2 regions of the Sporanaerobacter acetigenes DSM 13106 genome follow, and region 2 is predicted to be linked to the other one. Evidence: predicted binding sites of a transcription regulator. Region 2 holds the regulator's gene; the other holds the start of a gene.
What was found. Region 2 encodes HrcA, which represses chaperone genes, less so after heat shock. Its sites were predicted from a motif close to ATTAGCACTCNATANTATNGAGTGCTAAT; they were not measured.

Region 1: a site for HrcA is predicted at 11,706-11,734, ahead of BUA21_RS00640 (co-chaperone GroES). Genes of this name have one in related genera too.

Annotation. Positions count from the first base shown of each region.
Region 1 covers NZ_FQXR01000002.1:114,440-129,937, forward strand. The annotation lists gene BUA21_RS00575 (GNAT family N-acetyltransferase) at 1-328, opposite strand, end outside; gene BUA21_RS14610 (hypothetical protein) at 402-554, opposite strand; partial or broken gene BUA21_RS15015 (KilA-N domain-containing protein) at 955-1,065, shown strand; gene guaA (glutamine-hydrolyzing GMP synthase) at 1,317-2,825, opposite strand; gene guaB (IMP dehydrogenase) at 2,853-4,304, opposite strand; gene BUA21_RS00600 (alpha-hydroxy-acid oxidizing protein) at 4,510-5,532, shown strand; gene BUA21_RS00605 (coiled-coil domain-containing protein) at 5,558-6,067, opposite strand; gene BUA21_RS00610 (hypothetical protein) at 6,188-6,694, opposite strand; gene BUA21_RS00615 (hypothetical protein) at 6,899-7,822, opposite strand; gene BUA21_RS00620 (hypothetical protein) at 7,804-8,583, opposite strand; gene BUA21_RS00625 (hypothetical protein) at 8,580-9,068, opposite strand; gene BUA21_RS00630 (RNA polymerase sigma factor) at 9,055-9,618, opposite strand; gene groL (chaperonin GroEL) at 9,722-11,353, opposite strand; gene BUA21_RS00640 (co-chaperone GroES) at 11,376-11,657, opposite strand; gene BUA21_RS00645 (ABC transporter permease) at 12,040-13,530, opposite strand; gene BUA21_RS00650 (ABC transporter ATP-binding protein) at 13,517-14,284, opposite strand; gene BUA21_RS00655 (sensor histidine kinase) at 14,405-15,469, opposite strand; gene BUA21_RS00660 (response regulator transcription factor) at 15,478-15,498, opposite strand, start outside.
Region 2 covers NZ_FQXR01000003.1:262,141-277,638, reverse strand. The annotation lists gene lepA (translation elongation factor 4) at 1-1,126, shown strand, start outside; gene hemW (radical SAM family heme chaperone HemW) at 1,166-2,302, shown strand; gene hrcA (heat-inducible transcriptional repressor HrcA) at 2,446-3,483, shown strand; gene grpE (nucleotide exchange factor GrpE) at 3,576-4,145, shown strand; gene dnaK (molecular chaperone DnaK) at 4,175-6,010, shown strand; gene dnaJ (molecular chaperone DnaJ) at 6,079-7,206, shown strand; gene prmA (50S ribosomal protein L11 methyltransferase) at 7,317-8,264, shown strand; gene BUA21_RS03650 (16S rRNA (uracil(1498)-N(3))-methyltransferase) at 8,266-9,000, shown strand; gene mtaB (tRNA (N(6)-L-threonylcarbamoyladenosine(37)-C(2))-methylthiotransferase MtaB) at 9,011-10,315, shown strand; gene BUA21_RS03640 (histidine triad nucleotide-binding protein) at 10,364-10,708, shown strand; gene rpsU (30S ribosomal protein S21) at 10,821-11,003, shown strand; gene BUA21_RS03630 (GatB/YqeY domain-containing protein) at 11,016-11,459, shown strand; gene BUA21_RS03625 (NfeD family protein) at 11,540-12,298, shown strand; gene floA (flotillin-like protein FloA) at 12,288-13,274, shown strand; gene BUA21_RS03615 (hypothetical protein) at 13,294-13,722, shown strand; gene yqfC (sporulation protein YqfC) at 13,826-14,104, shown strand; gene yqfD (sporulation protein YqfD) at 14,116-15,300, shown strand; gene BUA21_RS03600 (PhoH family protein) at 15,354-15,498, shown strand, end outside.

The DNA of each region.
Region 1 (15,498 bases), on a different contig from region 2:
GAATTTTAACATCTAAATCCTTAAAACAAAATACTAAATTATAAGCATCCTCTACATTTGGGTCAATATATCCAGTATCTATAAAACCAACTTTTTTATAAAGTTTAATAGCTTTAACATCCTCCTTTTTCACACAAACTTCTACATTATCATACCTTCTCTCTACATAAAGGTAATCCAAAATTAATTTTAAGACTTTATACCCATAGCCTTTATTTTGATACTTGATATCTATTAAAAATTGCTGAAGTTCATAGCATTCAGGTTCTTCATTTATATCACGAACCATCAGCATTCCTGTAATCCTTTTTTCTTTTTTGAATTCCAAAGACCCTAGCATTATAATTTCTATAGATATATCCTCTTGCTAGAATCCCTATAGGACTAGCAACATATTTCAACTACTCTTCCGATAATTTTAATGAAGTTAATTCAGTCCAATTATTTTCATCTACATTAATTAGTGAAATATCATCTTTTTTAGTCGTTAATTTTACTGAACCATAATCATCTATGCCATTAAAGTTAAACCCTTGTTTTAACCAAAAGTTCATATTTTTTTATTAGATACATTAAGTTCGAAGTATTTAGCTCCTTTTGAAACTTCAATTTCTTTAACCATATTGAAAAAACTTGTACCTAAATCACCATTCCTACATCCTGGTAAAATACAGTAATAAAGTACCACCCCTTTCAAAATTTCATTATAAGCAAAATAGAATTTATATTGAAATGTATATTTCAAATGATTTCATGCTTATGTATATAATTATATCAATGTTTATTTATAAAAACTTCTCCATGATCTGCTATTCTTTGTTTTGATTTAACTTGGTTGTATCGTGGTTACAAATTACAAGTTACAAATTTTCTTCTTTTAAATCTTCTGGTATTTCTATTTCCTTTTCATAATAGACTTTTACCAGTATGAATATTCCATAAAGTGATGAGCTTTCAGCGGTAATAGCAAATTGGTTAAGAAATCGAAACACCCTTGAATTCTTAGGACTTTGGGAATCATTACATAATCCTGAATTCAATTCCCTCGAATTCGAGGGAATTGAAATTTTATAATATGTTGTTTACATATTACTCTATTTTTGTCTTGTAAAATTAAATTTGCAAATAAAACCATTTTAGAACTATCCCACATAAAGCAAACCTTATAACAGCTATTTCTAGCCATTATAAGGTTTTAATTTATAATTTATAATTTAAAGATTGCTCCACTTACTCCAGCCGTAGGTTGCGGACTTATAGCTCCCTTTGGGCGCTATAAGTCTCGCCAACCCTGACAGGGGTAGTAACCTACAGTACTACTCCCACTCAATCGTAGCAGGTGGTTTGCTTGTTATATCGTATACTACTCTGTTTACATGTTCTACTTCATTTACTATTCTGTTTGAAATCTTTTCTAGTACGTCTAGTGGAATTCTTGCCCAATCGGCTGTCATTCCGTCTATACTTGTTACAGCTCTAAGTCCTACTGTATAGGAATAGGTTCTTTCGTCTCCCATTACTCCTACACTTCTTATATTAGGTAGTAGGGCAAAGTATTGCCAGATTTCTCTGTCTAGCCCTGCTTTTTTGATTTCATCTCTAAAAATATAATCTGCTTCTCTTACAATTTTAAGTTTATCTTCATTTACTTCTCCCAATACTCTTATAGCAAGACCCGGGCCTGGGAATGGTTGCCTTTCTACTACTTCTTCTGAAAGTCCCAATTTTCTTCCTACTTCTCTTACTTCGTCTTTAAACAATTGTCTTAAAGGTTCTACAAGTTTAAAGTTCACATCTTCTGGTAGTCCACCTACATTGTGATGACTTTTTATAACTGAAGATTTACCTACTCCACTTTCCACTACATCTGGATAAATAGTTCCTTGAACTAGATAATCTATCCCTTCAAGTTTTCCTTGTTCTTCTTCAAATACTCTTATAAATTCTTCTCCAATAATTTTTCTCTTTCTTTCAGGATCTTCTACACCTTTTAATTTGTTTAAAAATCTTTCTCTTGCATCTACTGCTATAAGATTCATATGAAATTCTTCTCTAAATACTTTTACTACTTGTTTTGCTTCATCTTTTCTAAGTAAACCATGATCTACAAATACACAAGTCAAACTGTCCCCTATAGCTTCATGTACAAGAACTGCCGCTACAGATGAATCTACTCCACCTGAAAGAGCACAAATTGCTTTTCCATCTCTAATTTCTTCTTTGATTTCAGCAACAGTCTTATTGATAAAATCCTCCATATTCCAATTTGCATTGCAATTACATATCTTAAATAAGAAGTTTTTTATGATATCTCTCCCATTTTTCGTATGCTCAACTTCTGGATGAAATTGAACTCCATAGAGCTTCTTATCTGAACTTTCCATAGCTGCTACGGGACATATAGGAGTATTTCCTACTACTTTGAACCCTTCTGGAGCCTTTTCTATAAAATCTGTATGGCTCATCCAAGCAGTAATACTATTATCCATTCCACTGAACAATAAGCTACTATTGTCTACATTTACTTGTGTCTTTCCGTATTCTCTGGTAGTAGCTCTAGATACTTTTCCGTCCAATACTTGAGCCATTAGCTGGCTACCATAGCATATTCCCAAAATAGGAATTCCTAAATTGAATACTTCACTATCACATTTAGGAGAATCCTCTCCATATACACTAGCTGGACCACCAGAGAAAATAATCCCTTCAGGATTTTTTTCTTTTATCTTTTCAATAGGATAATTATATGGAACTATTTCGCAATAAACACTTGCCTCTCTAACTCTTCTTCCTATGAGTTGGCTATACTGGCCACCAAAATCCATTATTAAGATCAAATTAACACATCCTTCCTATCTTCTACTATAATTTGGTGCTTCTTTTGTGATGTTTATGTCATGAGGATGGTTTTCTATAAGTCCCGCTCCTGTTATCTTCACAAGTCTAGATTTTTCTTGCAATTCTTTTATATTGTGAGCGCCTACATATCCCATACCTGATCTCAATCCACCAATCAATTGATATGCTACATCTCCCAATGGTCCTCTGTATGGAACTCTTCCTTCTACTCCTTCTGGAACTAATTTTTTAGAACCTTCTTGAAAGTATCTATCCTTACTACCAGCTGCCATTGCTGCCAATGAACCCATGCCTCTATATACTTTAAATCTTCTTCCTTCATAAAGTTCTTCTTCTCCAGGACTTTCACTGGTACCTGCAAACAAGGAGCCTATCATGACTACATTAGCCCCAACAGCAATAGCTTTAGTTACATCTCCAGAATACTTTATTCCTCCATCTGCAATGATTGGAATGTCATAAGCTTTAGCTACTTCTGCACAATTCATGATTGCAGTTATTTGAGGAACACCTATACCCGTAACTACTCTAGTAGTACAAATGGAGCCAGGTCCTATACCTACCTTTACTGCATCTACTCCTGCTTTTATTAAATCCAATGTTGCTTCTCCCGTAGCTACATTTCCTGCTATTAGTTGAAGATCTGGATATTTAGATTTTATAGTTCTCACTGCCTCCATGACTCCTTCTGAATGACCATGAGCTGTATCCACTACTATTACATCTACCTTTGCTTTAACTAACGCATCTACTCTTTCCATCATATCTGCTGTAACTCCTACTGCTGCTCCAGCAAGAAGTCTTCCTGAACCATCTTTAGCTGCATTCGGATATTTAATTGATTTCTCAATGTCTTTTATTGTGATAAGACCTCTAAGCATAAAATCTTCATCAACCAATGGCAATTTTTCAATTTTGTATTTTTTCATAGTTTCCAATGCATCATCCATTGAAATATCTGTTTGAGCTGTAACTAAATTTTTCTTAGTCATTACATCATCTATTAATTTGGTAGTATCAGTTTCAAATCTAATATCCCTGTTAGTTATAATTCCTACAAGCTTTCCATCCTTGTCCGTTATAGGTACTCCAGAAATATGATATCTTTCCATAAGTTCAAGAGCATCAGAAACAGTATGAACTGGAGATAAATAAAATGGATCTGTTATGATGCCATGTTCAGATCTCTTAACTTTGTCAACTTCCATAGCTTGCTCTTCTATAGTCATATTCTTATGAATGATACCTATTCCACCTTCTCTGGCCATAGCAATAGCCATTTTCGCTTCTGTAACAGTATCCATTCCCGCACTCATAAGTGGTATGTTAAGCTTTATTTTATTAGTAAGCCATGTATTTATTTTTACTTCTTTGGGTAAAACATCAGATTTACAAGGTAACAAAAGTACATCATCAAAAGTAAGTCCTTCGCCAACAAACTCCATCAAAATTCCTCCTCTTTGTATAATTTTATCTAAATTTATATATAGTATACCACAAGACGCATGAATCTTTTCGTCCCTTTGTGATAATATTTTCTTTTAAACTTAACAAAATTTAAACCTTATGTCAAGACAATTGGTACAAATTGATTTAATTTTATTATATAATTGATTTATCAGTATAAAAGAAAGGATAAGGGGTGTTATTATGGATTTAAAAGAAGTTCAATCTGTAGCAAGAGAGAAAATGAAGGGCTATTGTAGAGTTTGCCCTGTTTGCAATGGAGTAGCCTGTGCTGGAGAAGTACCAGGAATGGGAGGTTCACTGACAGGATCTTCTTTCAAAATCAATGTAGAAGATTTAAATAAAGTTAAATTGAAATTAAAAACTATCCACGATGCCAAAAATCCAAATTTGAATTTTAAATTTTTTGATACAAATTTAGACTTTCCCATCATAACTGCACCTATAACTGGTAGTGTCTTCAATATGGGAGGAGCTCTAACTGAAAGAGAATATGTAGATAGTGCAGTAAATGGCAGCATCTCTTCAGGAACTATTGCTATGATTGGTGATTCAGCAGATTTAACTATGTATGAAGAAGGAATTAATATATTGAAAGAAGTTAATGGCAAAGGTGTTCCTATTATTAAACCAAGAGAAAATCCCTCAGTCATTCAAAATGTAAAAAAGGCTGAAAAAATAAATCCAATAGCTGTAGGAATGGATATTGATGGAGCAGGTTTAGTGACCATGGCTCTTAAAGGACAACCTGTTGGGCCAAAAACTATTGAAGAATTAAAAGAAATAGTTTCTTCAACCAATTTGCCTTTCATTCTAAAAGGAATCATGACTCCTGAAGAAGCTAAATTGGCTGTAGAAATTGGAGCAAAGGCTATAGTAGTTTCAAATCATGGTGGCAGAATACTTGATCATACTCAGTCTACTGCAAGAGTACTTCCTGAAATAAAAGAAGCTGTAGATGGACAAATAATGATACTTGTAGATGGAGGAATACGTTCTGGAGTTGATGTATTTAAGATGTTGGCTTTAGGAGCAGATGGAGTATTGATAGGTAGACCTATAGTCATTGGAGCTTTTGGAGGATATAAAGAAGGGGTTTCACTTGTTCTTAACAATATGAAAAACGAATTATATCAAGCTATGATACTCACAGGCTGTAAAGATTTAGCTTCTATTGACCGTTCAAAGATTTCAGTAGAATGGTAAAGGACTCTTTTAGGAGTCCTTTTATTTAGCCGATTTTTTGTTTTAAATCTTGAATTTCTAATTCATGTCTTCCTACTATTTCTTTTAATCTTCTATTTTCTTGTTCAATTCTTTTGTTATTTTTGATGCTTTCTTCTTTGAATTCTGTCAAAAATGCTGTCTGTTCATATACTGCATTTAGCTTCTTATCAATTTCATCTACTTTTTCTTTTACGCCTAACATGTCCTCTTTTAAGCTCGATACATTTCCTTTTACACCTGACATGTCCTCTCTTAAGCCCGATACATCTTCTTTTACGCCTAACATGTCATCTTTTAAGCTCGATACATTTCCTTTTACACCTGACATGTCCTCTCTTAAGCCCGATACATCTTCTTTTACGCCTGACATGTCTTCTTTTAAGCTCGATACATTTCCTTTTACGCCTGACATGTCTTCTTTTAAGCCCGATACATCTCCCTTTACGCCTGATATGTCTTCCCTCAATGCCTTCAATTCACTCAACACTATGGCTTGAAACTCTTCATTGGTCATTTCTATCGCCCCCAATAAATATATCTTTTAAATATTATACCATATTTAATGAAATTTTATTTATTTATATTTTCTATTTATTAAAATCTATGTAAATTATTTTCACTGCTTTCGTAGAATTTAACTACAAATTTTCATTTCATAACTATATTCTTTTAGTTTACCTTCATAGATTAATTTTAGTTTTTTACATTCTCTAAAATCTTCAGGACATACAAGGGCTGCATGTTTATGAACAATAAATATTCCACTATTGTATAATAGGGTAGCTACAAATTGAGAACAAAAATAATTATACTTTCTTTCTACCGGAACCCTTAGCATTATTCCAAATAGTCCTAACAGGTTGTAGCTATACTTGTCCTCATTCATTCTAAATTTGTTCAACTCTTTTTTTAATCTCTTATATTGAATATCATTTACCTTTAAAGAATACAATGCACATCTGGTTTCAGGAAATCTTGCATAGGTTCCATTTACAACATCCTCTTTTACAAAACCACCAATTATAGGATTTGAGGGCCTTATTCTACCAAAACTATATAGTTCATTGAGATTTTTATCTAATGAAATAGAAACATGAGTATAGGGTTCCCTTGTATATACATAAATACATCTTGATAGCAAAGAACCACTATGAGTAAGTAAAATATATATTACTTTATTATTCCTCTATTGCTAAAATTTTAAAAATAATTGAATCTAAATAGATACACTAAATCAACTTTTTATATCTATTTATTATAACGAAATTGACAAAAAAAGTACTGCAAAAAAAACAAAAGAGAATGAAATTTCATCCTCTCACTTAAATACAGTATGCTTTTTATATCATTCCAATTTATCTACGGTTAATTCATCACAGTTGAGAACATATATACAACTATCCCCATTTCCATATACTAGCTCTCCTTTAACAGCATGTTCTTCTTCTCCTTGAATTTTTTCTTCAGTAGTCTTCCATTTCACATTTCCCTTTAGCATTTCTTTAGCATCTACATAAGCATCTACTTTTACATCTGTATTTTTTCCCAATCTGATTTTTGCCCGATTTACACTATCTATAATCCAATTATCTTTAATCTCATCAGCCATCAATCTCAAATCACTGCCACCATTTATTTCAACTTTTTTATTGCATGGTAATGTAATATTGAAATCACAGGGACATACATATTGAATATTGTTGTTATAATCTGAACAATCCATAAACGAAATATATAGAACATTGTCTAATTTATTAATGACAATATATTCATCATTTAAAACTTCTTTAGCTTTTTCTCTATCATCAGTTGTTATATTAATCGAACCAGAAGAAACTACTTTGTTACTTTCTCCAGACCTAACAGTTAAACTAGTATGAAATGGTGAATTTACAACTATTTTTTCAATTTCTTTATCAACTTCAAACTCATTGCAAGGAATTTTAAACTTATAAACTTGAGAAAAAATTCTTGTATTAATTTTATCTATCATATTAGTTTCAATCAAACTATAAATTCCTAAATTTATGACAACTATCAATAAAACTATAAATATGCTAAAAAAATCATACTTTATATTCATATCTTCTTCTTTATATTTATAACTATACCACAGTATTTCTCCACCTATCAAAAATAGTATTGCAGGCCAAAATTTGATTGATAACTTTACAGCTGATACGCTTTCTATTTGCGCAATAAATATGAGCACTCCAAAGGCAATTAACACAATTCCCATAGAAATTGTTCCTACTCGTCTTTTTCGCATATATCTTCATCCCCATCCGATTTATTTTCTTTTACTTTATTTTTAGATAACAATCTAATGCCGCCAATTATAAATATTAGAGATACAATTGTAGTTTGAATATAGTTACGCATTTCATAAGGTATAAGAGGATAAAGTATTCTCTCCACAACAATTAAAATACCTATCCCAATAAATATCCAACCTACCCATTGTGATTTTATTTTTGGCAATGCAAATGAAACTTCTTCATCAGGTTTATTTCCTTCAACACAATGAAATGCATCAAAAAAACTATAAAACCAGATTAGAGGCAGTACAAATAAAAACAAACTCAAATTTAACCATCCCATAAAAAATATAGTAAAGAAAAAAGCACCCATTATAGTTAATCCCTTTTTTTGCTGTCCTAAATACATATGACCTGCTCCAGGTATTATAGATAAAGCCAAGGTAATAGCTTTTCTATTTGATTCTTTCATTTCTTCTCCGTCCTCCTCATTTATTTTTTTCCCTGTACCATCATACTCTTCAGCAATAAATTTTTTCTTTGTGGATGAAACATCTATCAATGCAATAACCCATAATACCAGCAATGAAAAAACTAATACTGCAGCAAATCCATCATTGTGAGTAACAATTGCCATCCCTGATAAACTAAAAATTAGTATGAAAAATATTAAAAGAAATACTACTCCCCTATCTCTAAAACCTAGGTAAAAGTGCGACAATCCAGGTACAAAAGATAATAAAAAAGTTATAAATCTACTTTTTTCTTTCATTTCAATCCCTCCTCAAGTTTAGATATTTGAAAATTATTGATAAAATTAGATGTTCTATTCACTATATTTTCCGATAAGCTAAATACAATATTGAATTTATCTGTTGTTTCTTTTTTAATAGTTGATTTAGCCATTTGAGGTAATACATCAACCAATCCACTGTAAAATCCACCCCAAGTCAGAATAATAGCAACTGCAGCTACTGCTACATAATAGCCAAACATATGTTTAAATGATTCTGTATATTTCTCGACTTTAACTTTTGGTTTGTATTTTATTTTTCGTATATCTTCCATTGTCCTATGGTTAAAATCAGATGAAATTGTTTCTTCAGCACTATCTATTTCCTCACTGCCTATAAGAGAGAGAAAAATTTCCATACATTCATCGCATTCATAAAGATGTTCTTCCATTTCTTTGGACTTTTCTTTTGAAAAAGCTTTTTCTTTATAAAAAATCCATTCCAATTCATCATAATGTTTCATTTTCTTCCCTCCACTTTTTTTTCAACATATTGCGTCCACGATAAAGCCTAGAAGCTATCGTCTTTGTAGTAGTACACTCCTCTCTGGCAATATCCTCATAACTTTTTTCTTGAAAATAAAATTTTATAATTACATCTTTATATATATCTGGTATATCTTCACATAATCTATGAATTTTTTCTCTACTTTCTTTTTGTATTAAAATATCTTCTGGAGTTTTATAGAAAACTAATTCCTCAACATTTACTATATTTTCAATATTATCTATTGTTTTTTCCCTATGTTTATTTATATTTTTTCTTTTCCAGTCTATAGATTTATTAGCTGCAATTTTGCCTATCCACCCTTTGAAATTCTGAGTTTTATATTCTGGAAGGGAAATATAGATTTGCAAGAAAACTTCTTGTGCTATATTTTCTGCTTCATCATGTTCCTTAATAAAATTTAATATAACAGCAAATATATATCCTTTATATCTATCTATTATTTTGGCAAATGCTTCTTCATTTCCTGATAGTGTTTGCTTTATCAGCTCCATATCCTGCTCCATATTTCCCCTCCTTTCTCTCTCACTAATTATAACGAAGTAAACAAAAAAAGTACTGCAAAAAATAAAAAAAATCTCTGAGAAAAATTTCTCAGAGATTTTTTTATTACATCATTGGCATTCCGCCACCCATGCCGCCGCCCATGCCAGCCATTGGGTCTTCTTCTTCTATATCTGCAACTGCACTTTCTGTAGTAAGAACCATTGCAGCTACTGATGAAGCATTTTGTAGAGCTGAACGAGTAACTTTTGTTGGGTCAACAATTCCAGTCTCTATCATACTTACATATCTTTCTCTCAATGCGTCAAATCCAACTCCAGTTCCTTCCGCTTTAACTTTTTCTACTACTATTGAGCCTTCAAGTCCCGCATTCGCAGCAATTTGTCTTACAGGTTCTTCTAGAGCCCTAACAATGATATTTACTCCTGTTCTTTCGTCTCCTTCAGTTTCATCTAACAATTTTGCAACAGCTGGTATACAATCTACAAGAACTGTTCCACCACCAGGAACTATACCTTCTTCAACAGCAGCTCTTGTAGCAGCTAACGCATCTTCTATTCTCAATTTTCTTTCTTTAAGCTCAGTTTCAGTAGCAGCTCCAACTTCAATTACAGCTACTCCACCAGAAAGTTTTGCAAGTCTTTCTTGTATTTTTTCTTTATCAAATTCTGATTCTGTTTCTTCAAATTGAACTTTTAATTGTTTAACTCTATTTTCTATATCAGCTTGATTTCCTTCTCCATCAACAATTGTAGTATTGTCTTTGTCAACTTTAACTTTTCTAGCTTTTCCTAACATATCAATTGTAGTATCTTTCAATTCATATCCCAATTCTTCAGATATAACTGTACCACCAGTAAGTATTGCTATATCTTGAAGCATATCTTTTCTTCTATCGCCAAATCCAGGAGCTTTAACAGCTACACAGTTAAATGTTCCTCTCAATTTATTAACTACCAATGTTGCAAGAGCTTCTCCTTCTACATCTTCGGCAATGATAAGTAATGGTCTACCTTGTTGTACTATTTGTTCAAGAACTGGTAATATTTCTTGGATATTTGCAATTTTTTTATCTGTAATAAGTATATATGGTTCATCTAATTCAGCTACCATTTTTTCAGCATCTGTCACCATATAAGGAGATACATATCCTCTATCAAATTGCATACCTTCTACTACATCTAATGTAGTCCCCATAGATCTTGATTCTTCAACTGTGATAACTCCGTCATTTCCTACTTTTTCCATAGCTTCAGCAATTAATTTTCCTATTTCTTCATCTCCAGCTGAAATAGAAGCAACTTGAGCTATAGCCTCTTTTGATTCTACTTCTTTTGAAAATCTTCTTATCTCTTCAACAGTTTTATCTACAGCTTTATGAATTCCTCTTTGAAGAATCATTGGATTTGCTCCAGCTGCAACGTTCTTAAGTCCTTCTCTTATGATTGCTTGAGCAAGTAATGTAGCAGTAGTAGTTCCATCTCCAGCTACATCATTAGTTTTTGTAGCAACTTCTTTAACAAGTTGAGCACCCATATTTTCATATGGATCTTCCAATTCTATTTCACGAGCAATTGTTACACCATCATTAGTAATAAGTGGTGCACCAAATTTTTTATCTAAAACAACATTTCTTCCCTTTGGTCCAAGGGTTACTTTAACAGTATTTGCAAGTTGATTTATACCTTTTTCCATTGAACGACGTGCATCTTCACCAAATTTTATTTCTTTAGCCATTTTACTTCACTCTCCTTTATTTTTATTCAATAACAGCTAAAACATCGTTTAACTTAATTATTGTATACTCTACTCCATCAAGTTTAACTTCAGTTCCAGCATATTTTGAGAATATAACTCTGTCTCCTACCTTTATTTGATCTTTTTTCTTTTCATCATTTACGATATCTGGGCCTACAGCCATAACTTCAGCCATCTGTGGTTGCTCTTTTGCTGAACTTGGAAGAACTATACCACTTTTAGTCTTTTCTTCAGCTTCAATCATCTTAATAACTACTCTGTCTCCTAATGGTTTAATATTCATAATCTTTGCCCTCCTTGTATTTAAATAATTATATTCTTCCGGGAATTTGTTAGCACTCGACATCATCGAGTGCTAACACCTACAATTTATATGTTACTTAATATGGATTTTGTAATCAAGTTTTAAATTTAGGCTAATTGTGCCTATTTATCTAAAGTTTCATACTTAATAATAAATATCTCACTTTTCCATTTATTATCTCTCATTTCTTAGCTTTTCCAATGTTTTTCTTTAACTATACCTTATTCTGTTTATATATATGGCTCTTATTATAACAAAATATACAATTTGAAATACTAAATACCCCATCATGACTACAAGTCCATTAGTAAATAAATTTCCCATCAATAGATTTGATAAAGATTTTAAATCAAAGAACGAATTAAGAACGCTTCCAATTTTCTAAATTCATTCCATTATAAACAACTACATCCTCTTTATTTGTACTTTTTAGTACTTTATCAAAATCTCTATCATTTAAAATTAAAACTTTTGAATATCCTACAGTAGATACTGCTATTACTTGACCGTGTATTTCTTCTTCTAATTTAAATTTCTTTGCATCTCCTCCGATATTTAAACCTATCTCATCCCATTTGGCTTTTCTATTTTCATCATTTACTTCTTCTGATTCCGTTAAGTCATTATAAGGATGATTGTAAATAACTTGATTTTCTTTAACATTTACTAATTTCTTTCCCAAAGTTTTAGCCAATCTATTATAATCAGAATTAGACATTACAAAAAATTCTTGTGGTTCCTCTCCTTCTTTAACTACTGAGCTTATACTTCTACCTTCTACTCTATAAATTTGTCTAACCTTTATATTATTATCTTCAAGTTTTCTTTCTACATTCCTTATTACCTCATTATCTGCTAATGTATCACCTTTTTGGACTATTACCATTTCATGAGCAGTTTCTAAACCAGTTATCCTAGAAACCTCTGTATAAAATGAGTATATAGTCCCTGTAGCACTAAATGTTATAGTACCTAATACAGAAGCCAAAAATAAAACTTTAGCTGTATCTTGTAACTTAAATATCATTTGAGAATAAGCTACCATATTGGTTTTCTTATAGAGTATGTTTTCATTGTTCAATATCTTGTTAGCTATTGCTACACTAAATTGAGTAAATAAAAAGTAAGTTGCAGCTATTACTATTAATACTACTGGTATCATTGCTAAAGGTACCAGTATCCCTTCCACAAACCAAGCTACAGTATAACCAATAATTAATAATACTACACCTAATATAGCTTTGCCCTTTGAAAATTCAGGTATTGTCTTAGGTACTTTGCTTGATTTTACTTGCTCAATTATTTCTTTATTCTTTATTCGAAATAACATAAAAATACTAATTATCTCAAACAAAGCAAAAAAGATTATAGTAGTTAGCCCTATTGCTTTAAAGGATATATGTAAAGGCAATTTAATGTTTAAAAATCCTTCCATTATCATAAAAAATAATTTTGAAAATACAACTCCCGTCAATATTCCTGTTGCTATAGATAAAATAGATATAAATGTGTTTTCTATAAGTAAATACTTCTTTATTTGTTTTCTAGTCATTCCATATAGAGAAAGAAGACCAAATTCTTTTCCCCTAGATTTTAAAAATATAGAAGTTGAATACCCTACAAATAATACAGAAAATATTACTATTATCACTTGGCTAATTATCATACCATTAGCTGCACCCATTTTTGCAATTGCATGGCCTTCACAAGATTTTAAATCTATCGCTGGATGAAATATGAAATTTGCAAATATAAAGAATGCCGTGACTGCAAAGGAATTACTTAAATAGTACATTATATATCTATACATATTTCCCTTAATATTTTTTAAGGCCATATTAGATATTTTCATTATATCCACCTCCAAGAAGAGATAGTGAGTCTAATATTTCCTTAAAAAATACTTGTCTATTGGATCTTTTTGCTATTTCCAAGAAAAACTTTCCATCCTTAATCATTATTATTCTATTGCAAAAACTAGCTGCAAAGGCATCATGAGTTACCATAACAATAGTAGCTTGTTTTCCCTGATTTATTTTTTCTAAGGATGACATCAAGTCAAAGGATGCTTTTGAATCTAAATTTCCAGTAGGCTCATCTGCTAGTATGATTGCAGGATTGTTGATAAGAGCTCTTGCGCAAGCAGTCCTTTGTTGCTGTCCTCCAGATATCTCATAAGTCCTTTTATTTAAGATATTGCTTATATTTAATGTAGCTGCTATATCATCTACTCTTTTCTCAATTTCCTTCATATGTAATTCTTCTAGCACTAAGGGAAGTATAATATTTTCTTTTACTGATAGTGTATCCAATAGATTAAAATCCTGAAATATAAATCCTAAATTATTTCTTCTAAAAATAGCTAGTTCATCTTCATTTAATAAGTGAGGTTTTTTCCCATTTACTAATACTTCCCCAGAAGATGGAGAATCAATAGTAGCAAGAATATTTAAAAGAGTAGTCTTGCCGCTTCCTGATGGTCCCATTACACCAACAAATTCGCCTTCCTTTATAGTCATATTGAAATCATCCAATGCTTTTACAGAAATCCCTTTTCCTTTGCTACCATATATTTTAGATAGTCCTTTAGTTTCTAATACTGTCATCTTTCTACCTCCTAAAGCAATTATATTTACTATATCTAGTATAAAAAAACAAGAGAAATCCTTCCATTGATTTCTCTTTCAATTTCAATTGAAATCTAACAATATTGTTAGATTTCATATTTAAAAATTATAAATGCTTTTACCTTGATAAAAAGTAATACACACCTTTGTGTATACCCTTTCTTCAGATTCTACATTTATACAATGACCTAGTCTGTCACATGTATCTTTAGATAAATATAATCCCATACCAGTAGATTCTGAACAACTTCTGCCATTTTCTCCTGTGAAGAAAGGGTTAAAAACTCTATCCAAATCATTTGGAGGTATTCCTACACCATTATCTTCAATAGAAAGTATAGTTTTATCGTCTTCTTTATAGAGCTTAATAACTATTGATTTATCATTACTTTCTTTCACTTTTGTATACTTTATACTATTAGATATAATCTGATTTACAACGAATTTTATCCATTTCTTATCTGTCTTCACCTTTAAATCCTCATTTGTAACTATTTTAGGATAAATTGAATTTACTATAAAGGCATTTTTATTTTCATTAACTACATTTCTTACAACATTTATTAAATCTACTTCTTCAACTATAAAATCCTTTTCAAAATCATTAACCCTTAAAGTATAAAGTGCCATTTCTAGACCATGAGACAATTTCTCTATCTCTTCTTCAATGCTTTCATAGCTCTTTTTTCTATCTTCATCAATATTTTGATCACTCTCATTTTCCAATATTAGCTTAATGACTGAAACGGGTGTTTTCATCTGATGAATCCATCTATTATTAAAATCCATTTGAGTTTTAGTCATTTTTCTATATTTATCTAATTTACTTTCATATATCATATAATTGTTAGTTAGAAGTTTCTTAAATACACTTTGCTCTTTAGTAATATTGTCAGGAATATTAAATATATATTCTAAACTCTCTCTTTCCTTTAACCCTTGATTAATGATTTTATAAAACTTTTTATTTCTACCATAATCTATAACTATTAAAACAATTAAAAATAATATTGATAATAGCAATGCATAAATAATATTTGGGTAATTAAGACTCTCTTTTCTAATTATTATATCTAACATCATTATTATGATGACTAAAAATGTATTCACAAAATAAACTACTATGAAATTCAATCTATCTTTTAAATATTGTTTAAGGTTCATATTATCACCTAGCTCCAAGTATTTGTCAT
Region 2 (15,498 bases):
GATGTCAACAGGCAAAGTATATGAAGTAGTAGAAGTGGGAGTAAATGCGTCTAAACAATTACCACTAGATAGACTTGAAGCGGGAGATGTAGGATATGTAACTGCTAGTATCAAGAATGTAAAAGATGCAAGAGTCGGGGACACTATCACTAGCTATGAGAATCCAACAGAAAAACCCCTTCCAGGATATAAAAAAGTAACTCCAATGGTCTATTGTGGTATTTATCCAGCAGAAGGAGAAGATTTCAACTCGGTTCGAGATGCTTTAGAAAAACTTCAGGTAAATGATGCAAGTTTAGTATTTGAACCTGAAACTTCTATAGCTTTAGGATTTGGTTTTAGATGTGGTTTTTTAGGACTTCTTCATATGGAAATTGTACAAGAAAGACTGGAAAGAGAATTTGATTTAAATATTATAACCACTGCACCAAGTGTTATATATAAAGTGAAAAAATCAGATGGAGAAATGCTTTATATACAAAATCCAACCAATCTTCCACCATCTACTGAAATAGAATATATGGAAGAACCTATTGTAGATGTGTCTATAATGACTCCAACAGACTATGTAGGAGCTATAATGGAGCTTTGTCAAAATCGAAGAGGTACATTTATAAATATGGAATATCTTGAAGAGACAAGGGTGGTTATGCATTATGAACTTCCACTTAATGAAGTTATATATGACTTTTTCGATGCACTTAAATCTAAAACTAGAGGTTATGCATCTCTTGATTATGATCTAAAAGGATACAAACAATCAGAATTAGTTAAATTAGATATTTTGATAAATGGAGAATTGGTAGATGCTTTCTCTATCATAGTACATGAGGAAAAGTCTTATGAGAGAGCTAGAGTTATTGTTGAAAGGCTCAAAGATGTAATACCAAGGCATCAGTTTGCTGTACCTGTACAGGCTTCCATAGGTTCAAAGATAATAGCGAGAGAGACAGTTAAAGCTTTGAGGAAGGATGTTCTTGCAAAATGCTATGGTGGAGATATATCGAGAAAGAAGAAATTGCTTGAGAAACAAAAAGAAGGAAAGAAGAGAATGAGACAAATAGGTAATGTAGAAGTTCCTCAGGAAGCATTTTTATCAGTTTTAAAATATGATGAAAAAAATTAATGCACACAATTTGTGTGCATTAATTTTAGGAGGCAAGGTATGAAAGAATTGGCTTTGTATATACACATTCCATTTTGTATAAGTAAATGTTATTATTGTGATTTCAATTCTTTTTCAAATAAAAAACTATTGATACCAGACTACATAGATCATTTAAACAATGAAATAAAGTTATATAAAGATAAATTAGAAGATTATACAATTAAAACTATTTTTTTTGGAGGAGGGACTCCTTCTTCTATAGAGGCAATATATATAGGTAAAATACTTGAAACTATTTATGAAAATTTAAATGTAGATAATTTAGAAGAGATTTCTATAGAAGTAAATCCTAAAACTATGGATAGAGAAAAAGTTAAAATATATAGGGAAATGGGAATAAATAGAGTGAGTATAGGGTGTCAATCTTTAAGAGACAATATATTAAAAAAGATTGGAAGAGTTCACAATTCAGAAGATTTCTATGAAACATACAATCTTTTAAGAAAGTATAATTTTTCAAATATAAATGTAGATTTAATGTTTGGACTGCCAGGTCAAACTTTTGATGATTTGTTTTTCACTTTGGGAGAAGTTGTTAAATTGGGTGTAGAGCATATATCTTTTTATAGTTTAATAATAGAAGAAGGAACTAAATACTATGATTGGTACCAAAATGGGAAAATAATATTGCCTGATGAGGGAGAAGAAAGAAAAATGTATCATGATGGGGTGAAATATTTGCAATCTAAGGGATATGAACATTATGAAATATCAAATTTAGCTAAAAAAGGATATGCTTGCAAACACAATTTGTTCTATTGGAAACTTAAACCCTATATAGGTGTAGGTCTTGGTTCCCATTCAAATATTTGGGGAAAGAGGTATTGGAACTATGAAAATTTTCAGGAGTATTTTGAATTTTTAAGTAAAAATAAATTTCCTATAAGTGGAGAAGAAACGATTGATAGGGAAATGGAAATAGCAGAGTATTTAATACTAGGGTTGAGACTAGTACAGGGAATAGATAAAAAAGATTTTTTTAATAGATTTGGAGTTTCAATTGATAATATATATAGGGAGATTTTTAATAAACATAAGAAAAATGGTTTAATTTATATTGATGATAAAAATATAAGATTAACTGAAAAAGGTTTAGATTTATGTAATTTAGTTTTTGTAGATTTGTTGCCATAAATAATGAATTAATTTCTTAAAAAGTATTGACAAATTTTAATAGTAGTGATAACTTTAAATCGTAAGGATTAGCACTCAATAATATAGAGTGCTAATAAAACCCTTTTATTGTAAATCAATCTACATTTATATGGGGTGATAAAATGTTAGATGAAAGAAAGCTACGGGTACTTCATGCCATCATAAACAGCTATATTTCAAGTGCAGAACCTATTGGTTCTAGAACCATTTCTAAAAAATATGATTTAGGGGTAAGCTCTGCAACTATAAGAAATGAAATGTCTGATTTGGAGGATTTAGGGTATTTAAATAAGCCCTATACTTCAGCAGGAAGAGTACCTTCAGATAAAGCCTATAGACTCTATGTGGATATGCTTTTAAAGGATCCAAGGGCTTTTATTGATATGAGAAAAAAACAAGAAATCAAAAAAAACTTATTAAAAGAAGCTGTAGAAATGGATAACCTCATTGAGAATTCAACAAAGATACTTTCAAAGATTACAAACTATACAGCTTTGGCTATAGCTCCTCAATTTAAAAGGAGTACAATTAAACATATTCAACTTATACCCATAGATGAATATGAAATATTGGTAGTCATTGTTAGTGATTCAGGAATAGTTAAAAACACTATTTTTAGGATAGATAATCAAATACCAAATGATCAATTAAATATTATTTCAAATTTCTTAAATGAAAAGCTTAAGGGTCTGACTATTGAAGAAATAGGTAATGAAATAGATACAGTAGTATTTAAAGAAATGTATGAGTATAAAAATATTATAGAAAGCATTATACCTGTTATCAATCAATCATTGGAAGAAGTAGAAAATGTAGAAGTCTTTGCTGATGGTGTTACGAATATATTCAATTTTCCTGAATATAGTGATGTCACAAAAGCCAGGTCATTTTTAAGTTTTATTGAGGATAAAGATCTAGTAGTGGATATACTGTTAAAAAACACACTAGATGATTTTGAAATAACCATAGGGGGCGAAAATTCCATAGATGAAATAAAGAATTGTAGTCTCATAACAGCTACTTATAAACTAGATGGGGATACTATTGGTAAAATAGGTGTTATAGGGCCTACTAGAATGGATTATTTCAAAGTTATAAATGCTGTAAATTTGTTGGCAATAAATTTAAATGAAATAATAGGCAAGTTTTTCATGAAATAATGGGGTGTAAGTTTTCTTACACTCTATTAAAGTGTGAATTGATGCTATGGTACCACTATGTAGCACCAAAAACAGATATAAGAGGTGATTTAATGGAGAACAAGGAAGGTAAGATTGCTGAGGAGTTTCATGGTGAAAAAATAGAGAATGAAGATTTGAAAAATGTGGAAAGTACAGAAGAGCTGGAAGAAAAAGATGTAAATGAAGTAGAAAAACTTAAAAATGAGCTGGAAAATAAGATTAGAGAAATGGAAGATCTAAATAATAGATTCTTAAGATTACAGGCAGATTTTGTTAATTTCAAAGGTAGAGCTGAAAAAGAAAAAGAAAGTATATATAGTTATGCGTCAGAAGATATCTTGAACTCTATGTTGCCAGTGTTGGATAATTTTGAAAGAGCCCTTAGTAGTTCAACAGATACTGAAGATGGATTTTATGAAGGAATGGAAATGATATACAATCAATTAATAAAAGTACTTAACGAAAATGGTTTAGAAGAAATAGAAGCATTGCATGAAAAATTTGATCCAAATTATCATCACGCTGTATTTCAAGAAGAATCAGATGAATATGAGGAAGGAACTGTTATAGAAGTTTTCCAAAAAGGGTATAAATTAAAAGATAAAGTTATCAGACCTAGTATGGTAAAGGTTGCAAAATAAAGTAAATATGTATACAAGGAGGAATTTATATGGGAAAAATAATAGGAATTGACTTAGGAACTACGAATTCTTGTGTTGCTGTAATGGAAGGTGGAGAACCTGTAGTTATACCTAATGCTGAAGGAAATAGAACTACACCTTCTATAGTAGCTTTCACTAAAGATGGAGAAAGACTAGTTGGTGAAACTGCTAAAAGGCAAGCCATCACAAACCCAGAAAGGACTATAGCATCTATTAAAAGAGAAATGGGTAGTGATTACAGTATAAATATTGATGGAAAGAAATATGCACCTCAAGATATTTCAGCTATGATTTTGCAAAAAATGAAAATGGATGCAGAAAATTATTTGGGAGAAAAAGTAACAGATGCTGTCATCACGGTGCCAGCGTATTTTACAGACAGTCAAAGACAGGCAACAAAGGATGCAGGAAAGATTGCAGGATTAAATGTTAGAAGAATCATAAATGAACCTACAGCAGCATCCCTTGCATATGGTATGGACAAAGAAGAAGAACACCATAAAATAATGGTATTTGACTTAGGTGGAGGAACTTTTGACGTATCTATTCTTGAACTCGGGGATGGAGTGTTTGAAGTAATATCTACTAGAGGAAACAATCATTTAGGTGGAGATGATTTTGATCAAGAACTTATTGACTATATGGCAGAAGAATTTAAAAAGGAAAATGGTATAGATTTAAGGCAGGATAATATGGCGCTACAAAGATTGAAAGAAGCAGCAGAAAAGGCTAAAAAAGAGTTATCAAGTACTATGACTACAAATGTAAACTTGCCATTTATTACAGCTACTCAATCAGGCCCAGTACATTTGAATATGGATATTTCAAGGGCTAAATTTGAAGAATTGACAGCTCATTTAGTAGAAAAATCTCTTGAACCAGCTAGAATGGCTTTAAAGGATGCGGGATTGTCTCCATCAGATATAGATAGAGTTATATTGGTTGGTGGTTCAACGAGAATTCCAGCTGTTCAAGAAGCAGTTAAAAGACTTATAGGAAAAGATCCACACAAGGGAGTAAATCCTGATGAATGTGTTGCTATAGGAGCAGCTATTCAAGGTGGAGTATTGAGTGGAGAAGTAAAAGATTTGTTGCTATTAGATGTAACACCACTATCTTTAGGAATTGAGACATTAGGTGGAGTTATGACAAGGTTAATTGATAGAAATACTACTATTCCAACAAAGAAGAGTCAAGTATTTTCTACAGCTGCAGATGGCCAAACTGCTGTTGACATTCATGTGTTACAAGGAGAAAGGCCAATGGCTAAGGACAATACAACTTTAGGTAGATTCCAATTAACTGGAATACCACCAGCTCCAAGAGGAATTCCACAAATTGAAGTTACTTTTGATATTGATGCCAATGGAATAGTTAATGTATCAGCAAAGGATTTGGGAACTGGAAAAGAACAAAAAATAACAATTACAGCATCTACAAATTTAAGTGATGAAGAAATTGAAAAGAAAGTAAAAGAAGCTGAAAAATTTGCAGAGGAAGACAAAAGAAAACAAGAAGAAATAGAAGTTAGGAACAATGGAGATTCATTGGTATATCAAACAGAAAAGACATTAAATGAATTGGGAGATTCAGTTTCAGATAGTGAAAAAGCTAAAGTAGAAGAAAAATTGAAAGAGTTGAAGAAGTCACTTGAAGGTGATGATATAGATGATATTAAAAAGAAAACTGAAGAATTGACAAATGAGTTTTATGCTATATCACAAAAACTATATGAACAGGCTGCACAACAACAGCAACAACAAGGCACAAGTGGAAGTACAGGAAATGATGGTGATGATGTAGTTGATGCAGATTATGAAGTAGTAGATGATGATGATAAATAATTTAAGAAAATCAAAGCTAAATGGTTTCATTTAGCTTTGATTTTTGGTAAAATGTCTTTAGTATAGCATTGAAAGTTGGTGAAATAGTGGAAAAAAGGGATTATTATGAGGTTTTGAATGTGTCCAAAGATGCAACAGAAGAAGAATTAAAGAAAGCATATAGAACTCTGGCAAAAAAATATCATCCAGATTTGAACCCAGGCGATGAAGAAGCGGAACAAAAGTTTAAAGAATTAAATGAAGCTTATGAAGTGTTGAGTGATCCTGAAAAAAGGGCTAAATATGACAGATTTGGTCATGCGGGTGTAGAAGGACAAACTGGCGGATTTACAGGTTTTTCTGATATATTTGACGATATATTTGACATTTTTGGTGGAGGATTTTCATCTCAAACTAGGAGAGCGGGACCAAGAAAAGGAGCAGATATAAGACATAATCTAAACTTAAGCTTTGAAGAAGCAGTATTTGGGGTAGAAAAAGAAATACAGATAAGAAAAGTTGATGAATGTAGTGTTTGTTCTGGTTCTGGAGTTAAGCCTGGCAGTAGCAAAACTACCTGTCCTAAATGTGGTGGAACAGGGGAAATAAAGTATGCACAAAATACAGCTTTTGGACAATTTGTAAGAGTTGCTACTTGTGATGAATGTGGCGGCACTGGTGAAATAATTAAAGACAAATGCACAACTTGTGGTGGAACAGGTAAAGTAAAAAACTCCAAAAAAATCAAAGTAAAGGTTCCGGCAGGAGTAAATACGGGCTCTATAATATCTATTAAAGGCGAAGGAGATGCAGGGGAAAGAGGGGGACCTTCAGGAGATTTATATATTTATATAAATGTCAGAGAACATGATATATTTAGAAGAGAAGGAAATGACATACATTGTGATATTCCTATTTCTTTTGTTCAAGCAGCCTTAGGATCCGAAATAGAGGTTCCTACATTGGAAGGGCCTATTAAATATGACATTCCAGAAGGTACTCAAACTGGAACAGTATTTAAACTTAAAAACAAAGGTGTACAGAATGTTAGAGGATATGGAAAAGGAGATTTTTATTTTAAAGTAGAAGTAGAAGTACCGAAGAAACTTACAGAAAAACAAAAAGAAATTTTAATCGAATTTGCTAAGGAAAGTGGAGATAGTTATAAAGGAGGAAAGAAAGGTTTCTTTGACAAAATGAAAGATGCCTTCAATTAAAGAACGATCACCTATGAAAAGGTGATTGTTTTTTAAAACCCTTTTTTTTAAGCCCAAAATGGGGTATAATAATGTGGAATTTACTTAATCTTAAAAGGATGTGAAAACATATGAAATGGATAGAAGTACAGATTAAGACAACTACTGAAGCGGAAGAAGCTGTAGCCAACATTTTGTATGAATTAGGAGTTGGAGGTCTTGCCATTGAAGATCCAAATGATGTATTAGCTTTTGCTAAAAATGAGGACGATTGGGATTATATTGATCCAAATCTTCTAAAACAAGATTTTGAAGGAGTAATAATAAAAGGATATTTTCCAGAAAGTGAAGATCTAATAGATAAAATAGAACTTATAAAGCAAAATGTTGAAAAAATCCCTCAATATAATTTAGACAAAGGATTGGGAGAAGTAACTACGACAGAGGTTTACGAAAAAGACTGGGCGGAATCTTGGAAAAAATATTATAAACCTAAAAAAATAGGAGAAAAAATAGTGGTTAAACCTACCTGGGAAAAATATAAAGAAAGCTCAGGGGAAATAATAGTGGAATTAGACCCAGGAATGGCTTTTGGAACGGGAACCCATGAAACTACTACTATGTGCATTAGAGCCTTGGAAAAACATGTAAGGCCAGAGTCCACTATATTTGATATTGGTTGTGGCAGTGGTATATTGAGTATTGCAGCAGCAAAATTGGGCGGGAAAAAGGTTATTGGAGTAGATTTAGATGAACTTCCCGTAAAAGTTTCAAAAGAAAATGTTCAACTAAACAAAGTTTCTGATGTAGTTGAAATAAGAAGAGGAAATTTGTTAGATGTGGTAGATGAAAAAGCTGATATAATAGTATCAAATATTATTGCAGAAATAATTGTGGATTTAACATCTGATATAACTCCATATTTAAAAGGAGATAGTATATTTATATCCTCAGGAATTATAATAGAAAAAATAGATATGGTAGTGGATGCTCTTTCAAAAGAGGGATTCAAAGTTTTAGAAATATCTAAAATGAACGGTTGGGCTTGCATAGTATCAAAGCTTGAAAAGGATGAGTAATATGAATAGATTTTTTGTACAAGAAAATCAAGTCAATAAAAATCTTATAACAATTGTAGGGGAAGATGTAAAACATATAAAAGATGTTCTTAGATTAAAAGTAGGAGATAGTATAGAGGTAGTATCTAAAGGCATATTGTATTTATGTCAAATACATAGTATAGAAAAGAACATTATACTTGCGAATATAGAAGAAAAGTTTAAAAGTAAAAATGAACCTCCAATTCATATAGTTCTCTATCAAGGACTTCCTAAAAGTAGCAAAATGGATTTTATAGTTCAAAAAGCTACTGAATTGGGAGCTGCGGAGATATATCCTTTGATTACTGATAGAACTGTCGTAAAAATAAATGATATAAAAAAGGAAAATAAAAAGGTAGAACGTTGGAATAAAATAGCTTTAGAAGCAGCTAAACAGAGCAAGAGAGATTGCATACCAATAGTTAAAAACATTATTTCATTTAATGACATGCTATCTTCCCTAAAAGATGAAAAAAACATTCTGGTGCCCTATGAGGATGAAGAAACAGTTCATTTAAAGGATGTTATGAAAAATATTGAGGGAGAAAAAATTCATATCATTATTGGTCCAGAAGGTGGATTTGAAGAAAGAGAAATTGAAGAACTTAGAAGTATTGGTAGCAATATAGTTTCTTTAGGGCCCAGAATACTCAGAACAGAAACTGCAGGATTGGTGGCTATGTCAATATTATTATATGAATTAGGAGATATTTAGGAGTGGTTAAATGAAAAAAGTTGCATTTCACACACTAGGTTGTAAAGTAAACCAATATGAAACAGAAGCTATGGAAGAGCTATTTGAAAAACGTGGATACCAGATAGTCGGTGAGAATGAGTATGCAGATGTATATGTTATAAATACATGTACTGTAACCAATTTAGGAGATAGAAAATCTAGGCAATTTATTAGAAGAGCAAAGAAGCTCAATCATGATTCTATCATAGCTGTGGTAGGATGTTATGCTCAAGTAGCTCCAAAAGAAATAGAAAAAATGAATGATGTAGACGTTATAATTGGTACAAGTGATAAAAGAAAAATTGTAGAGTCGTGTGAAGAAGCAAAAGAAGAAAAGAAAAAGATAAATATGGTCAAGGATTTTAGAATGCTTAACAATTTCGAGGAATTAGAGATTGAAGAAATTAAATCAAGGACTAGAGCGTATATGAAAATACAAGATGGCTGCAATCAGTATTGTTCATATTGTATCATACCTTATGCTAGGGGGCCTATTAGAAGTAGAACACTTGAGAATATAATAAGTGAAGCGGAAAGGCTTTCACAAGCTGGGTTTAAAGAGGTAGTCCTTACAGGTATTCATGTAGCCAGTTATGGAAAAGATCTAGGAGACATCAGTTTACTAGATGTTATAAAAGAAGTAAATAAAATTGAAGGTATTGAAAGAATAAGACTTAGTTCTATTGAACCAACACTCATAGATAGAGAGTTTATGGAAAGTGTAATTAAGATGCCAAAAGTTTGTGATCATTTCCATTTATCCCTACAAAGTGGTTCAGATACCATTCTAAAGAGGATGAATAGAAAATATACAACGGAAGAGTATAGAAATATTGTAAAACTCATAAGAGAGTATATGCCTTATGCTGGAATTACTACGGATGTCATAGTGGGATTTCCTGGAGAAGGGCAAAAAGAATTTGAAGAGACCTGTGATTTTGTCAAGGAAATAAATTTTTCTAGAATTCATGTGTTTAAATATTCTCCGAGAAAGGGGACCCCTGCTAGTAAATATATAAATCAAGTAGATGGCAATATAAAACACGAGAGAAGTGAAAAATTAATTAATTTGGGAGAAGAACTTTCTATTAAATTTAACAAGAATTTATTAGGAAAGACTATGGAAGTATTGTTTGAAGAAGAATCAAAAGATCCAAGTTTTATAGAAGGCTATACTACAAACTATGTAAGGGTTAAAGCTCCTTTTAAAGAGGAATATAAGGGAAGGATATTAACTGTGAAAATAACTGAGCTAGATGATGAAAATTTAATTGGAGAAATAGAGGAATTTTAATTTTCACGTAGAATATAATAATTAGAATGGTATTAGGAGGTGAATGGGATGAATGATTGCATATTTTGTAAAATTGCACATGGAGAAATACCAACAGATAAGATTTATGAAGATGACAAAGTCATAGTTTTTAATGACATAAACCCACAATCTCCTGTCCACTTTTTGGTTATTCCTAAAGAGCATATTTCTTCTATAAAAGAAATTGATGAAAACAATGTATCTATTATTAGTCATATTGTATTGATTATAAAGAAAATAGCTAAGGAAAAAGGACTAGATGAAAAAGGATACAGGATTATAAATAATTGTGGTGAATATGGAGGACAAACAGTAGAACATCTTCATTTCCACGTATTAGGTGGAAGACAATTGTTATGGCCACCAGGTTAAAATCTAGTTGCATAAATTCCACATATAATGTATAATAATCTAGTGCCGAATTCCGCTTACTGCATATAGTGTAGTAGGTACTCTTGCAGTGGATGAGGGGAGGGAGAAATAGATGGCAGAAATTAGAGTCGGAGAAAACGAATCACTAGACAATGCACTTAAAAGATTTAAAAGACAATGTGCTCGTTCAGGTGTTATGGCTGAAGTTAGAAAAAGAGAACACTATGAAAAGCCTAGCGTGAAACGTAAGAAAAAATCTGAAGCAGCTAGAAGAAAAAACAAAGGTAGATACTAAGAAGGTGGAAGTATGTCTCTAAAAGAGAAACTTATGGAAGATATGAAATCTTCAATGAAAAATAAAGACACCTTGAGGAAAAATACTATCACAATGGTGCGAGCAAGTATCAAGCAAAGAGAAGTCGATGAAAGAATTGAACTAACTGATGAAGATATTATAGATATTATAGCTAAGCAAGTAAAAGAAAAAAGAGATGTTATACAGGATTTTGAAAAAGGTGGACGAGAAGATTTAGTTGAACAGACAAAAAAAGAAATGGAAATTTTACTTGAATATTTGCCTAAACAATTGACAGAAGAAGAAGTTGAAGAAATAGTCAAGGAAACAATAAAAGAAGTAGATGCTAAATCCATAAAAGATATTGGACTTATTATGAAATCAGTTATGCCTAAGATCAAAGGTAAAGCTGATGGTAGCATGGTGAATAGTATTGCAAGAAAATACTTGAAATGAACCTAGGTTTAATTACCTAGGTTTTTTATTGTATTTTTAGTTATTAGATAATATAATAATAGTAACGAGGAGGTGATAATATGAAAAAGAGAAAAGTGTGGAAAATTTTATTGACAGTATTTATTATCTTGATTTTTGTTAGTTCACTATCTTATTGTGAAGGAAATACAAATTCTACAGAAACAGAAATGAAAATAGTCAAAATAATCACCAATCCTTATGTCAGTACAATTTTATTAACTCTTGGTTTCATTGGAATGATGATAGAAATATTTACTCCTGGATTTGGAATTGGTGGCATCATAAGTATTATTTCATTTGGATTATTTTTTGGTGGCAATATGATGGCAGGGAATACAGAATGGACTTCTATAATTTTATTTGTTGCAGGTATGATACTTTTAATAGTTGAAGGAATGGTTCCAGGGTTTGGATTACCTGGGATAAGCGGCATAATTCTTGTGGTCATAGGATTAGTATTGGCTATGAATTCCCTACAAAACGCTTTAATGGCTGTAAGTATTTCTATTATTATCACCGCTATTATCACAGTTATATTGGTAAAATATGGTCATAAGAAACCCTATTTTGACAAAATAGTACTTTCTACAGAGCAGAAAAATCAGGAAGGATATACAAGTGCAAATTCTAAAATTGAATATTTAGGAAAAGAAGGTATAGCTATAACAGAATTGAGACCAAGTGGAATAATAGAGGTAGAAGGAAAAAGAATGGATGCACTATCAGAGGGAAACTATATAAGTAAAGGTTCAAAGATAAAAATAGGAAAAGTGGAAGGCTCAAAAATTATTGTGAGGAGGTTAGAAAATGACAGGTAGTTTAGGATTTACTATAGGAATTACAATTCTTATTGTTTTACTGGTAATATTGTTTTTTACTTTTGTTCCTGTAGGATTGTGGATAACGGCTTTCTTTTCAGGTGTAAAAGTAGGCATTTCGAATTTGATAGGTATGAGACTTAGAAGAGTTGTACCTTCAAGAATTGTTAATCCAATGATTAAAGCAACAAAAGCTGGATTAGATATAAGCGTAAATGAGTTGGAAGCACATTATTTAGCTGGTGGGAATGTAAATGTTTTAGTAGATGCATTGATAGCAGCTCAAAGAGCAGAAATTCCATTGGAATTTGAGAGGGCAGCTGCTATAGATTTAGCTGGAAGAAATGTATTAGAAGCAGTGCAAGTAAGTGTAAACCCTAAGGTCATTGAAACACCAGTGATATCTGCGGTAGCAAAAGATGGTATTGAAGTTATGGTTAAAGCTAGAGTTACTGTGAGAGCTAATATTGAAAGGTTAGTAGGAGGCGCTGGTGAAGAAACTATTATTGCCAGAGTTGGAGAGGGTATTGTTACAACAGTAGGTAGTTCAAGCAGCCATAAAGAAGTGCTTGAAAACCCTGACAGTATATCCAAAACTGTATTAGATAAAGGACTAGATTCAGGCACAGCATTTGAGATACTTTCCATTGATATAGCTGATGTAGATGTAGGAAGAAATATTGGAGCTAAATTGCAGACGGATCAGGCAGAAGCTGATAAAAGAATTGCTCAAGCTAAGGCAGAAGAAAGAAGAGCTATGGCTGTAGCAAGAGAACAAGAAATGAAAGCAGAAGTTCAAGCTATGAAAGCAAAAGTAGTAGAATCAGAGGCAGAAGTACCACTTGCATTGGCAGTTTCACTTAAAGAAGGAAAAATTGGTTTTATGGATTATTACAATATGAAAAATTTATTAGCTGATACAGATATGAGAAGTTCTATTTCTAAAATGACTAAAGAAGATGAGTATAAAGAATAAATTTTGAGGATGTGTTAATATGGACATTTCCGATATTTTAGCTATATTTTTTATTTTTCTACTACCTATAATAATCAAAAGTATTCAAGAAAAAAGCAAAATAGAAATGGCTAAGGGTACTAAATCAAATACTTTATCTAAGTCTGACATGAAAAAATACAATACAAAGAAAAAAGAAAAAAAAGTACCTTTAACTGCAGAAAAAGAAAAACAAAGAAAATCTTTATTTGAAGAAAGAAGAGAAACTAATGAAAATTACAGATATCTAGACTCGGAATATGAGCTTGATGAAGTTAAAGTACAAAATATTGATGTAGAAAAAGAAAGCAAAGAAGCCAAAGAAAAATCACAAGTATTAGGTGAATTTACTAAAAATGATATTGTTAAAGGGATAGTAATGAAAGAAATATTATCAGAACCAAAATGTAGACAAAATAAAGTTTATTAAAAATAAAGAGTATGTTAGTCAAGTACAAAGACTACATACTCTTTATTTTGTAATACCTCTTTTATTTTAAGCATAAATTTAAATAAGAAGGAGGGCTTTTTAAGTGAAAAATAAAGTTGATAATATAAAATCAAATATTTCAGATATATTTGAGCTACCGAAAGAAATAGTCATGGATTTGCCCAAGATAACCATGATAGGGAATATGCAAATACTTGTTACTAATCACAAAGGTATTATTGAATATACAAAAGAAACTATAAGAATCAATACAAATTCTGGAGTAATTAAAATGACTGGTTCTGACATGTGTCTAAAAACTATTCTTTCAGAAGAGATAATTATTTCGGGGCTTATAGAAAAGCTTGAATTTTTATACTAAGGGGTGTATATATGCTAGCTATAAAAATATGGAATTATTTTAGAGGATATGTTATTATTAGAGTGGAAGGACTTACTCTTGAGAAATTTTTAAACTTAGCTTTAAACAAGGATATATACCTTTGGGATATAGAAAGAATTGAATATACTGTTATTGAAGGAAAGGTAAGTTTAGAGGGATTTAAAGCCTTAAAAGAGGTTGTAAAGGCTGTAGGCTGTAGGGTTTATATAGTTGATAAAAGGGGTTTTCCTTTTCTGTTAGGGAAAATTAAAAAGAGAAAAATGTTTGGAATTGGGTTTATAATATTTATAGCACTCATAATATTTTTATCCTCATTTATATGGAGTATTGAAATATCAGGAAATGAAAAGATTAAGGATGAGGAGATCATAAATTTTTTAAATAGCATAGATATTTCTTCAGGCAAAATGAAGTATAATATAGACTTTGAAAATATAAGGAACCAAATTTTTGATGAGTTTGGTGAGTTTTCTTTTGTTTCAGTTGAAATGAAGGGAACTAAACTTTTTATAGATGTAAAAGAGCAAGACTTACCACCTGAAAAAATAGACACCAAAACTCCTTGCAATATTGTAGCTAAGAAAAAAGGAGTTATAAAAAAGGTTATTGCAAGAAATGGGAAAAATATTGTAGAAGAAGGACAGGTAGTAGAAAAAGGTCAAGTATTAATAACTGGAATTATAAAAGATGAGTCTATGGAAGAAAATATACTTGTTCATTCAGATGGAGAAGTATTAGCTCTCACTAGATATGCATATACGATGGAAGAAACTATCGAAAAAGAAATAAAAGAGGAGACTGGTGAGGTTTATACAAGAAAAGAGTTGAAATTTGGAGAAAAAGGAATACAAATTATAGAAGGAGAAATTCCTTTTAGAGAGTATATAGTATTTGAGAATACAAAGAGTATAATAGATTTTTTACCTATACAAATTGTAAGCTATGAATATAGAGAGGTTGAAATAAAGAAGATAAAACAAAATATAGATTCACTGAAACGTTCAACTCAAGTATTGGGAGTACAAGAAATAAATAAGGTATTACCTAAAGACAGTCAAGTAATATCTAAAGATGTAAAATACGATATAGATGGTAATAAATTGATAACACAAGTGATTATAGAAGTTATTGAAGACATCGGAGAAAAGCAAATAATTTATAATAGGGAGGATTAGTTTTGAGCAAAGACATCACGGAGAAAATCATTGCTATAGAGGATGAAAATGTTATGTTTGAGCTATTTGGCAAATTTGATGAAAATATAAAGATAATTGAAAGTGAATTTGGTGTAGAAATTCTCTTGAGAAGTGGAGAAATAAAAATAATAGGTGAAGAAATTCCAGTTATGCTGGTAGATAGACTTATATATAAAT